4 regions of the Agrobacterium salinitolerans genome follow, and region 2 is predicted to be linked to each of the others. Evidence: predicted binding sites of a transcription regulator. Region 2 holds the regulator's gene; each other region holds the start of a gene.
What was found. Region 2 encodes PhoB, which activates phosphate uptake and scavenging genes when phosphate is short. Its sites were predicted from a motif close to TGTCATNNANCTGTCAT; they were not measured.

Region 1 (2,201 bases), on a different contig from region 2:
CTTTGGCTCTCGCTCCTCGATGACCACCCTGGATGGTTTCTCGGCCTTGCGTTCATTTTTCTGCCGTTTGTTACGATTGTGACCTGCCACTGATCGGCCGTCCTTTTCGCAACGCGCCGAACAACAGGCTTGGTGTATATCGGCAGAGACGGCTGGCCGCCTCGCTCGCGATATCGATCTGCCATACATTTTTTGCGGCCGAAATCAGGTGGTTCGGGTTGAGGTGTCCGACGTCAACGATGCGGTCCAAGGCGACTGCGATATCAGGCGGAAGATTGGCTCCTTTCTCGATCAGGACGACAACGGCCGATTTTTGCGCCAGGACTTTCCCAGCGTCCTCGCAATATGTCTCCCCCCGCCTGCCCAATTCAATTGTCGCAACTGCGTAGCGGATCAAAATGCTGGTCTCTCGCAGAACCAATTTCGCCGCCTCCCGATAGCCTTCCATGTTGGCCTCGGGTGTCTCGCCGCCATCATGATCTGGATGCGATGAATGTCGATTCCTCCTACATGCCGTAATGGGCCGGCACCTAGAGCTTTACGCCGCTCTGACGCTTCTTTTTGCCCTTCGGGCGAAAATCGACCAGCAGCGATTTCAGCTCGATATCGCGAACGCGCCTTGCCGCCTCGTCCGGGCGCACCCATTCCAGCAGGCGTTCACCGCGTTCCTTGAAACTGGTTTCCGCATCCGTCACCTCTATCTGGAACACATCGACCATGCAGGGAACGACATCGCCATTGTCGAGCATCTTGAGATAGGTGTAGCGGCCGACGGCATTCTTTTTCACCCGGCCGCGCACGCCCGCCTCCTCCCACGCCTCTATTGCCGCCGCCTCGTGCGGCTTCTTTCGTTTCATCGGCCAGCCGCGCGGAATGATCCAGCGCCCGCTGGTACGGGACGTGACAAGGAGGATTTCGACCCCCTCGCCATTGTCGGCATGACGGAAGCAGAGCGCGGCATATTGCTGCCGGAAAGCGCCGGTGAAGAGCTTTTCCGGAACCGCAGCAAGCTGCTGTAACAATGTCAGTGCACGAGCCGGGCGGGTTTTCCGGCTTTTCTTGGTGGGTTTCATATCCGTTGATAGTGCTGATTTTCCGGGTTGCATCAATGCCCCGCGTACATTTATGACAGTTTTATGACAATCACCCCCCACAACTAATATAGCGCCATTGAGGGCCAATTCGCATGATGAGTATTTTTCGCAAGCTGATGCCGCGCGAGGACCGTTTCTTCGAGATGTTCAGCAAACATTCCGAAACCGTTATCAAAGCGGCCGAGGCCCTTGACCAACTTTTGAGCGGCATCGACGTCGAGAAGAACTGCGACCTCATCATCGCGCTGGAACACCAGGCGGATGACATCACCCGCGATGTGCTGCTTGCGGTCAGACGCAGCTTCATCACGCCATTCGATCGTGGCGACATCAAGGATCTCATCCAGTCGATGGATGACGCCATCGACATGATGCACAAGACCGTCAAGACCATTCGTCTTTTCGAGCAAACGGAATTCGATCCGCTGATGAAGGAAATGGGTCATGAGATCGTGCGCGCAGCCGGCCTGATCGCAGAAGCCATTCCGCTTCTCAACAAGGTCGGCACGAATGCGCATCGCCTGTCATCCATCGCCGAAGAGGTGACCCGCGTTGAAGGCCGCTCCGACGAACTTCACGATCTGGGTCTCAAGGACCTCTTCCGCCGCCACGGCGCAAGCGGCAATGCCATGGCCTATATGATCGGCAGCGAGATCTACGGCGAACTCGAAAAGGTCGTCGACCGCTTCGAGGATGTGGCCAACGAGATCAGCGGCATCGTGATCGAGAACGTCTGATGGATGTCGCACTTGCCCTGCCGCTGCTTGTCGGCCTCATCGCCATTGCGCTATTCTTCGATTTCCTGAACGGTCTGCACGACGCCGCCAATTCCATCGCCACCATCGTTTCCACCCGCGTACTGCGCCCGCAATATGCGGTCGCCTGGGCGGCCTTCTTCAACTTTATCGCCTTCCTGTTTTTTGGCCTGCATGTGGCCGAAACGCTCGGCACCGGCATCATCGATCCAGCCATCGTGTCGCCGCAGATGATCTTCGCGGCGCTGATCGGCGCCATCGTCTGGAACATCGTCACCTGGATTTTCGGCATTCCCTCCAGCTCGTCGCATGCGCTGATCGGCGGGCTCGTCGGTGCGGGATTTGCCAAGGT
Region 2 (2,201 bases):
TCTCAACCTGCCGGGTCGCGTCAAGGCCGGCGGCCCGGTCACTTCGGCGCGTTCCGCGCCCAAGCGCGCCGCCGCTCCTGCCCCGCGCGCGACGAATTTCGCGGGCCGTGTCGGCACAGCGCCTGCTCGGGTTCTGACCCGTTCCAACGCAGCAACGGCTCTTCAGGAAGAGATCGGCATCGAGACCGCGGAAGTCCTCGATTACGTTCCTTCCAGAAACGTCGTCACCCCGATTTCCCGTCGCCTGACGTTGACGGAACTGACGGAGCGCACCTGCAAGTGGCCGGTCGGCGATCCCTTGAAAGACGATTTCCATTTCTGCGGTTGTGAAGCGCTGGAATCGTCACCCTATTGCAAGTTCCATGCGAAACTCGCCTACCAGCCGGTAAGCGAACGTCGCAAAGCTTGAGTGTTGCGGCACGCATTCGACACTCAAAAACTACGGGCCTTCGGGCCCGTTTTTTTATGGCAAAACTCAAGGCGGTCCCGGAATGGGCGCACGCTGTTTGAGAGGCGCTCCCAATTCCTCTTCTTCCGCCTTCTGCGGATGTAAAATCGCGACACGCCCTTGCGGCAAATACTTTGAGTTCGTCGGCGACGTGCCGCGCCATCCCTCCTGTCTGGTTTCACCGCGCAATCCGACTCTCAGCAGACCGTCTGTCGCCTTCAAAAACAACAAGGACACGCGTTGGGGAAGGTTCGAATTCAGAAGGCCCGCCACCATCCCGGCTGCGGGCCTTCTGAATTTTGGGAATTTTTCCCGAGTGAAACCATCGGTTTCGGTTTCCTCAGGCTTCCATTGAATATCCGGCGCCGCGCACGGTGCGGATGACATCTTGCATATGCGAAAAATTGAGCGCCTTGCGCAGACGTCCGACATGCACGTCGACGGTGCGTTCGTCCACATAGATATCGTGACCCCAGACGCCATCCAGCAATTGTGAGCGGGAAAACACCCGGCCGGGAGAGGTCATCAGGAATTCCAGCAGGCGGAACTCCGTTGGGCCGAGGCGCACTTCGCGGCTCTTGCGGTGAACGCGATGGGTCTCGCGATCCAGTTCGATATCGCCGCATTTCAGCACCGAAGACAGAACCTCGGGGCGAGCCCGGCGCAGCATGGCCTTGACCCGGGCCATGAGTTCCGGTGTCGAGAACGGCTTGACGACATAATCGTCGGCGCCGGTGGCGAGGCCGCGAACCCTTTCGCTTTCCTCACCGCGCGCCGTCAGCATGATGATGGGCAGGCGTTCGGTTTCCGGCCGCATTCTGAGCCGACGGCACAGTTCGATACCGGAAACGCCGGGAAGCATCCAATCCAGGATAAGAAGGTCTGGAATACGTTCCTGCAGCCGAATTTCGGCCTCGTCTCCACGGGGTATCGTGTCGACGTCATATCCCTCAGCCTCGAGATTGTAACGAAGCAGCACGCTCAGCGCTTCCTCATCTTCCACAACTGCAATCTTGGGCACCATATACTAACTCCGCAAGCCGCTGCCTGTCTGTTACTCGGTCACCGAACCGAGCGTGTTGGAACTGTCATCCTTAGGACGCTCGCCTTCCGGCTGGCTGCCGGTGGTCATGTAATAGATCGTCTCGGCGATATTGGTGGCGTGGTCGCCGATACGCTCGATGTTCTTGGCGCAGAACAGAAGATGCGTGCAGGTAGTGATGTTGCGCGGATCTTCCATCATGTAGGTCAAAAGCTCACGGAAGAGCGACGTGTACATGGCGTCGATTTCCTCGTCGCGCTCGCGGATGGCATTTGCCTTCTCCGCCGAACGTGTCGAATAGACGTCGAGGACTTCCTTGAGCTGTACCAGCGCCAGTTCCGAGAGGTGTTCGATGCCACGGGCGAGCTTGCGCGGCACGCCGGTGCCGGCAACCGCGATGACACGCTTGGCAGTATTCTTACCGAGGTCGCCAACGCGTTCGAGGTCCGCTGCAATACGTAGCGTGCCGATGATCTCGCGAAGGTCTGCAGCCATCGGCTGGCGCCTGGCGATGGTGACGATGGCCTTGTCGCCGATCTCACGCTCGGAATGATCGAGGATCGCGTCGTCGGAAATGACCTTCTGGGCGAGTGCGGCGTCGGAGTTGACGAGCGCACGCACGGCATCGGCGCACATCTGTTCCGCCAGACCGCCCATTTCGGCGATACGGCGCGTCAGGAATTTCAGTTCGTCGTCATATGCCGACAGAAT
Region 3 (2,201 bases), on a different contig from region 2:
TCCAGCTCTTGCCGTCCTTTTCGAGCAGCAGGTCGATCAGGCCCATATGCGAACCCCAGAAACCAGCCATCACGGCCGGTTTGCCCATCAGCGTGCCCTTCACCGCATCCGCACCCTCGATACCGTCCCAGGTCTTCGGACCGGGGAAAACAAGATGCTGGTGGCCGGTGAAGATGGCGTCGATGCCTTCCACGCCCGCCAGATAGAGCGAGGCGTTTTCCATGCGGTCGCTCTGGCCCTTGCCATCGATGCCGGAATGGGAAAGGGCGATGATGATATCGGCGCCTTCTTCCTTCATCACGGGCACCCAGGCTTTTGCCGCCTCGACGATGTCGCGCGTCTGGGCCTTGCCCTCGAGGTTCTTGGAATCCCACATCATGATCTGCGGCGGCACAAAGCCGATGATGCCGACCTTGACCGGGCTCGTCACGCCGCCGCCGTCGCGTATCTGCTTTTCCAGGATAACATAGGGCTTGAAGAACAGCTCGTCGTTTTTCGGATCGGAAGCAAGCTGGCCCTTGGTGAGATTGGCGCAGACATAAGGGAAACCGGCGCCCGCCAGCGTGTTCGACATATAGTCGAGACCGTAATTGAATTCGTGGTTGCCGAGCGTGCCGCAATCATACCCCAGCACGTTCATGGCGTTGATCACGGGGTGCTTGTCGCCGGCTTTCATGCCGCGCTCATAGGCGATATAGTCGCCGAGCGGATTGCCCTGCAGGAAGTCGCCATTATCCACCAGCATCGAATTGCCGGCCTCGGCGCGGATCTTGTCGATGATCGAGGCGGTGCGCGAAAGCCCCATCGTGTCGTTCGGCTTATCGGCGTAATAATCATAGGGAAAGACGTGAACATGGATATCGGTCGTTTCCATGATGCGCAGATGCGCCTGGTTGGTCGCCGCACGCGCAGCAAAAGGGTGCAGCATCACCAGCGCCGAGGAGGCTGCGATGCCGCCCAGCAGCGAACGCCGGGTAATGGGGTGGAGAGCGAGAAGCGACGACATGGGAACTCCTTCGGATGAAGCTTGCTCTGTCTTGAAAAATGACAGGGTAGAAGCAATCGCAGAGGAGTCCATCACCAAAATGACAGGGCCGTGACAGATGGGCCGGTTTTCAACCGTTTGATAAATTTTTTATCACGGCAGTGCGGCGCAGGTGTCGCCGCACTGGAGAATGCGCATTCTTCGCTCTGCGCATTGCCGTGCTCTGGATCAGCGCGCGAGGGTTGGTCTCACTTCTTCGTGGAAGAAGCGAAAATAGGAGGATAGCTGCGCCAGCGTATTGGTGGAAAGCTTGAGCTGCAGGCCAAGGCGGTTCATGTGCTGCCACTGCACAACGCCCTCGATGAAGCCCAGATCTTCACTCTGCACCTTGACCCGGCTGCCCTTGGCAGCCGCGAAAGGCCCGTCCAGTTCGAGCGCCATTCCGGTGGCGGAAAGATCGACAACACGCCCTCTGGTCGACTGGCTGAAATAATGCACGGTCGCAAAAATCCTGGTTTTGCTGCGGGGCGCGGTCCGGGTCGCCATATTGAGGTTGTTTGTCATTTTGCTGCTCAAATGAATTGTTTCCGATACCTGCATCATGGCGCGGAAAACTTGAGAGCCGTTTAGTTCTTCTCTTAAAATTGCATGTAATTACCGATTATGCTGTGTCGATACGGCACTGATAGCAATTGTTGCGGGCGGAGCGCACGTGGACATAAGCGACATCCGAACGTTCCAGAAGTTGCTGCGCGCGTGACACGATTTCGTTTGTCGCCGTCACCGCGCCGGTGCCGTAGACGATGCGGTCATCGGCCCCATAACCGCGCACGATGTAATCCGGGCTGTCCAGCATCGGCGGAATGGTCTGCGTCTGCGGGTAGCGCTCACAGGCGTCGGCATGCAGAAACACCGGCCCCGTTTCCGCATAGGGCTGCAGCGAGGGAAAGGGCCGGTAGGCGAGGATCAGCATCGCGTCGCCTTCACCGATCTGGCGAAGGCAGTGGCGGCATGGCATACCTCCAGGAGAAACGGCGTTCTCCGGTGCATTGCCATAAGCGTCGGCGGCTCCTGCCCGGTAAGCTTCGGCTTCCTTAGCCGGCATTGCGGTGAAAACGAGATCGGTCATGTCGGGAACCTCCTGTGTTGGGATTGGCGTTGCTTCTTTGCAGCTATGGTCCCGAAACGGATCGCTATCCACCCGATTCTTGACGGG
Region 4 (2,201 bases), 300 kb from region 2:
CAAGCCGGGTGATATGGTTCGCAGCGCGCAAATCGGCAACCGGAAATGACATTGCCACGTCATTGCGTTAGAATGAGCCGGACGAGGTTTCGCCCGGCTGGCGCAATGGTCAGTAGACCGGCTCGATATGGCTCAGAATCCGGCAATTGGAAATGGAAGAGGCAAGGTTGATGGCGATGTCGATTGCCTCTACCGAATCGGCCGTACCTTCCAGATAGATCACATCATTTTCGACAGTTGCCGAAATCCGCGACTTCTCTAACCCGGATTCGAAAGCCAGAGCCGACGTGATTGCCTGACATACGCCGGCCATGCGGTCCCCGAAGAAGCTTTCCTGAATGCCTGACAAATTGAACATATGCGTTCTCCTTCTTATGGACATAACAACGCCCTGATGGCGGTTTTGTTCATCTCCGGTTCATCTGTTTGTTCATCTTCCATTCATCTTGGAAAATTGGAACCCCCTGACCGATCACATTTTTGGTGATCGGGAACCATTTCGTGAGGCAGGCATTTCGCGCATAGGAGAGAGAACGACCTCCAAGACAGCTAAAACAGGGAGGAAAATGATATGCTGATTAACAGAACAGAGCCGTGTCACCACGCCTCGTGGATGAAACCGGTGGCGATTCACCTGCCGCTGTGCGTCGCCGTAGAAATCTACAGCCCGCTGGTGGCGCTGGACATGCTGATGTACCGCTGGCCCGAGGAACACGGGCCGGAATATGAAGAGGCGCGCAGGAACTGCCTCGATGCCATCGCGGGCAGATGCGACATCGAGAAAGCACGGGAATCGTTTCTCGTCGCAAGCAGTCATGCTCATATCCTGAACGTCCACTAAAATTTATCGACTGTCATGACGATTGCGCCCTTCCATGCGGAGGGCTTTTCTTTTGCGCACGCCGCTTCTGCGGCGCCTTGATGCACGGCGTTGCCTCCGCACAAGCCGACGATGACATGTAACTGTCACGCAAACGTTATAATCGGCAGAGACGAATTCCATGGAATCGATTGGCGCGCAGACCGCCGAAGCTTGGGAGTGGAACTGGCCAGCATGGAAACTGTCTTTGCCCTTTGCGCAATTCTGCTCCTCGGCTTCAATCTTCTCAGCATCGTTCTGGCCGGCTGGCGACTGACGAGACCCGACGCGGAAAACGATCTTGTCCGGCAAACACCGGCTGTCTCGCTTGTGGTGCCGCTGCGCGGTGTGGAAAACTTCACGTCGCTGACCCTGTCGCGCGCCTTCGAACTCAACTGGCCCAATTATGAGCTGCTGTTTTGCGTCGCCGATGAATTCGATCCCGTGATCGAGGAAGTTCGCACCGCGCAAGCCGCCTTTCCATCGGTTTCCATGCAATTGCTCATTGGCGATGACCGTATCAGCGCCAATCCGAAACTGAACAATTGCGTCAAGGGCTGGCGCGCCGCCAAACATGAATGGGTGATTCTCGCCGATTCGAACGTGCTGATGCCAAAATCCTATATAGCCACCATGATGTCGGCCTGGCGGCCGGACAGCGGGCTGGTCTGCTCGCCGCCGCTCGGCTCCCGTCCGGCCGGTTTCTGGGCCAATGTGGAATGCGCCTTCCTGAATGGCTCGCAGGGACGCTGGCAATATGCGGCGGAAGCGATCGGCATGGGTTTCGCGCAGGGCAAATCGATGTTGTGGAACAAGCCGTTTCTCGAAGACCACGGCGGCATTCGCGCCCTTGCCGCAGAAATCGCCGAGGACGCCGCCTCGACGAAGCTGGTGCGAAACGCCGGCCGCAAGGTGCATCTGGTCAGCGCCCCGTTCGAGCAGCCGCTCGGCCAGCGCCATGCCGGCGAGATCTGGTCGCGCCAGACCCGCTGGGCTCGGTTGCGACGCGTGACCTTCCCGCAATATTTCGCGCCGGAAATCTTCACCGGGGCGCTTCCCCCGCTCCTCTTCGCGCTTGCCGCCGCGGCGATGATGGATGTAAACCTCGCCGCAACTGCCTTTGCCGTCCTCGCCCTCATGTACGTGCCGGAACTTGCGCTCGCGGCCCTAAACCGATGGCCGGTATCGCTCCACACACTGCCGGCGATGATCGCCCGCGACATGATCATGCCCATCGTCTGGGCGCGAAGCTGGATCGGCAGCGCGGTGGCATGGCGCGGCAATGTCATGACAATCGGCACGGCAGAAAGCACCCTGGCCGGTCCGTCAACGGAATAAATCA

Region 1: O9X91_RS19215 (DUF47 domain-containing protein) is a predicted target of PhoB. The motif match lies at 1,126-1,142, and genes of this name have one in related genera.
Region 3: O9X91_RS14340 (bifunctional 2',3'-cyclic-nucleotide 2'-phosphodiesterase/3'-nucleotidase) is a predicted target of PhoB. The motif match lies at 1,086-1,102, and genes of this name have one in related genera.
Region 4: O9X91_RS03335 (ceramide glucosyltransferase) is a predicted target of PhoB. The motif match lies at 954-970, and genes of this name have one in related genera.

What each region holds. Positions count from the first base shown of each region.
Region 1 is NZ_JAPZLN010000005.1:339,570-341,770, reverse strand. Features, by position in the region: gene O9X91_RS19225 (hypothetical protein) at 71-448, opposite strand; gene O9X91_RS19220 (NUDIX hydrolase) at 531-1,073, opposite strand; gene O9X91_RS19215 (DUF47 domain-containing protein) at 1,187-1,831, shown strand; gene O9X91_RS19210 (inorganic phosphate transporter) at 1,831-2,201, shown strand, end outside.
Region 2 is NZ_JAPZLN010000001.1:390,910-393,110, forward strand. Features, by position in the region: gene O9X91_RS01840 (GcrA family cell cycle regulator) at 1-409, shown strand, start outside; gene phoB (phosphate regulon transcriptional regulator PhoB) at 789-1,472, opposite strand; gene phoU (phosphate signaling complex protein PhoU) at 1,503-2,201, opposite strand, start outside.
Region 3 is NZ_JAPZLN010000003.1:479,293-481,493, reverse strand. Features, by position in the region: gene O9X91_RS14340 (bifunctional 2',3'-cyclic-nucleotide 2'-phosphodiesterase/3'-nucleotidase) at 1-1,006, opposite strand, end outside; gene O9X91_RS14335 (PilZ domain-containing protein) at 1,214-1,549, opposite strand; gene O9X91_RS14330 (DUF1203 domain-containing protein) at 1,647-2,114, opposite strand.
Region 4 is NZ_JAPZLN010000001.1:689,784-691,984, forward strand. Features, by position in the region: gene O9X91_RS03320 (DUF192 domain-containing protein) at 1-49, shown strand, start outside; gene O9X91_RS03325 (BON domain-containing protein) at 110-358, opposite strand; gene O9X91_RS03330 (DUF982 domain-containing protein) at 572-841, shown strand; gene O9X91_RS03335 (ceramide glucosyltransferase) at 1,055-2,197, shown strand.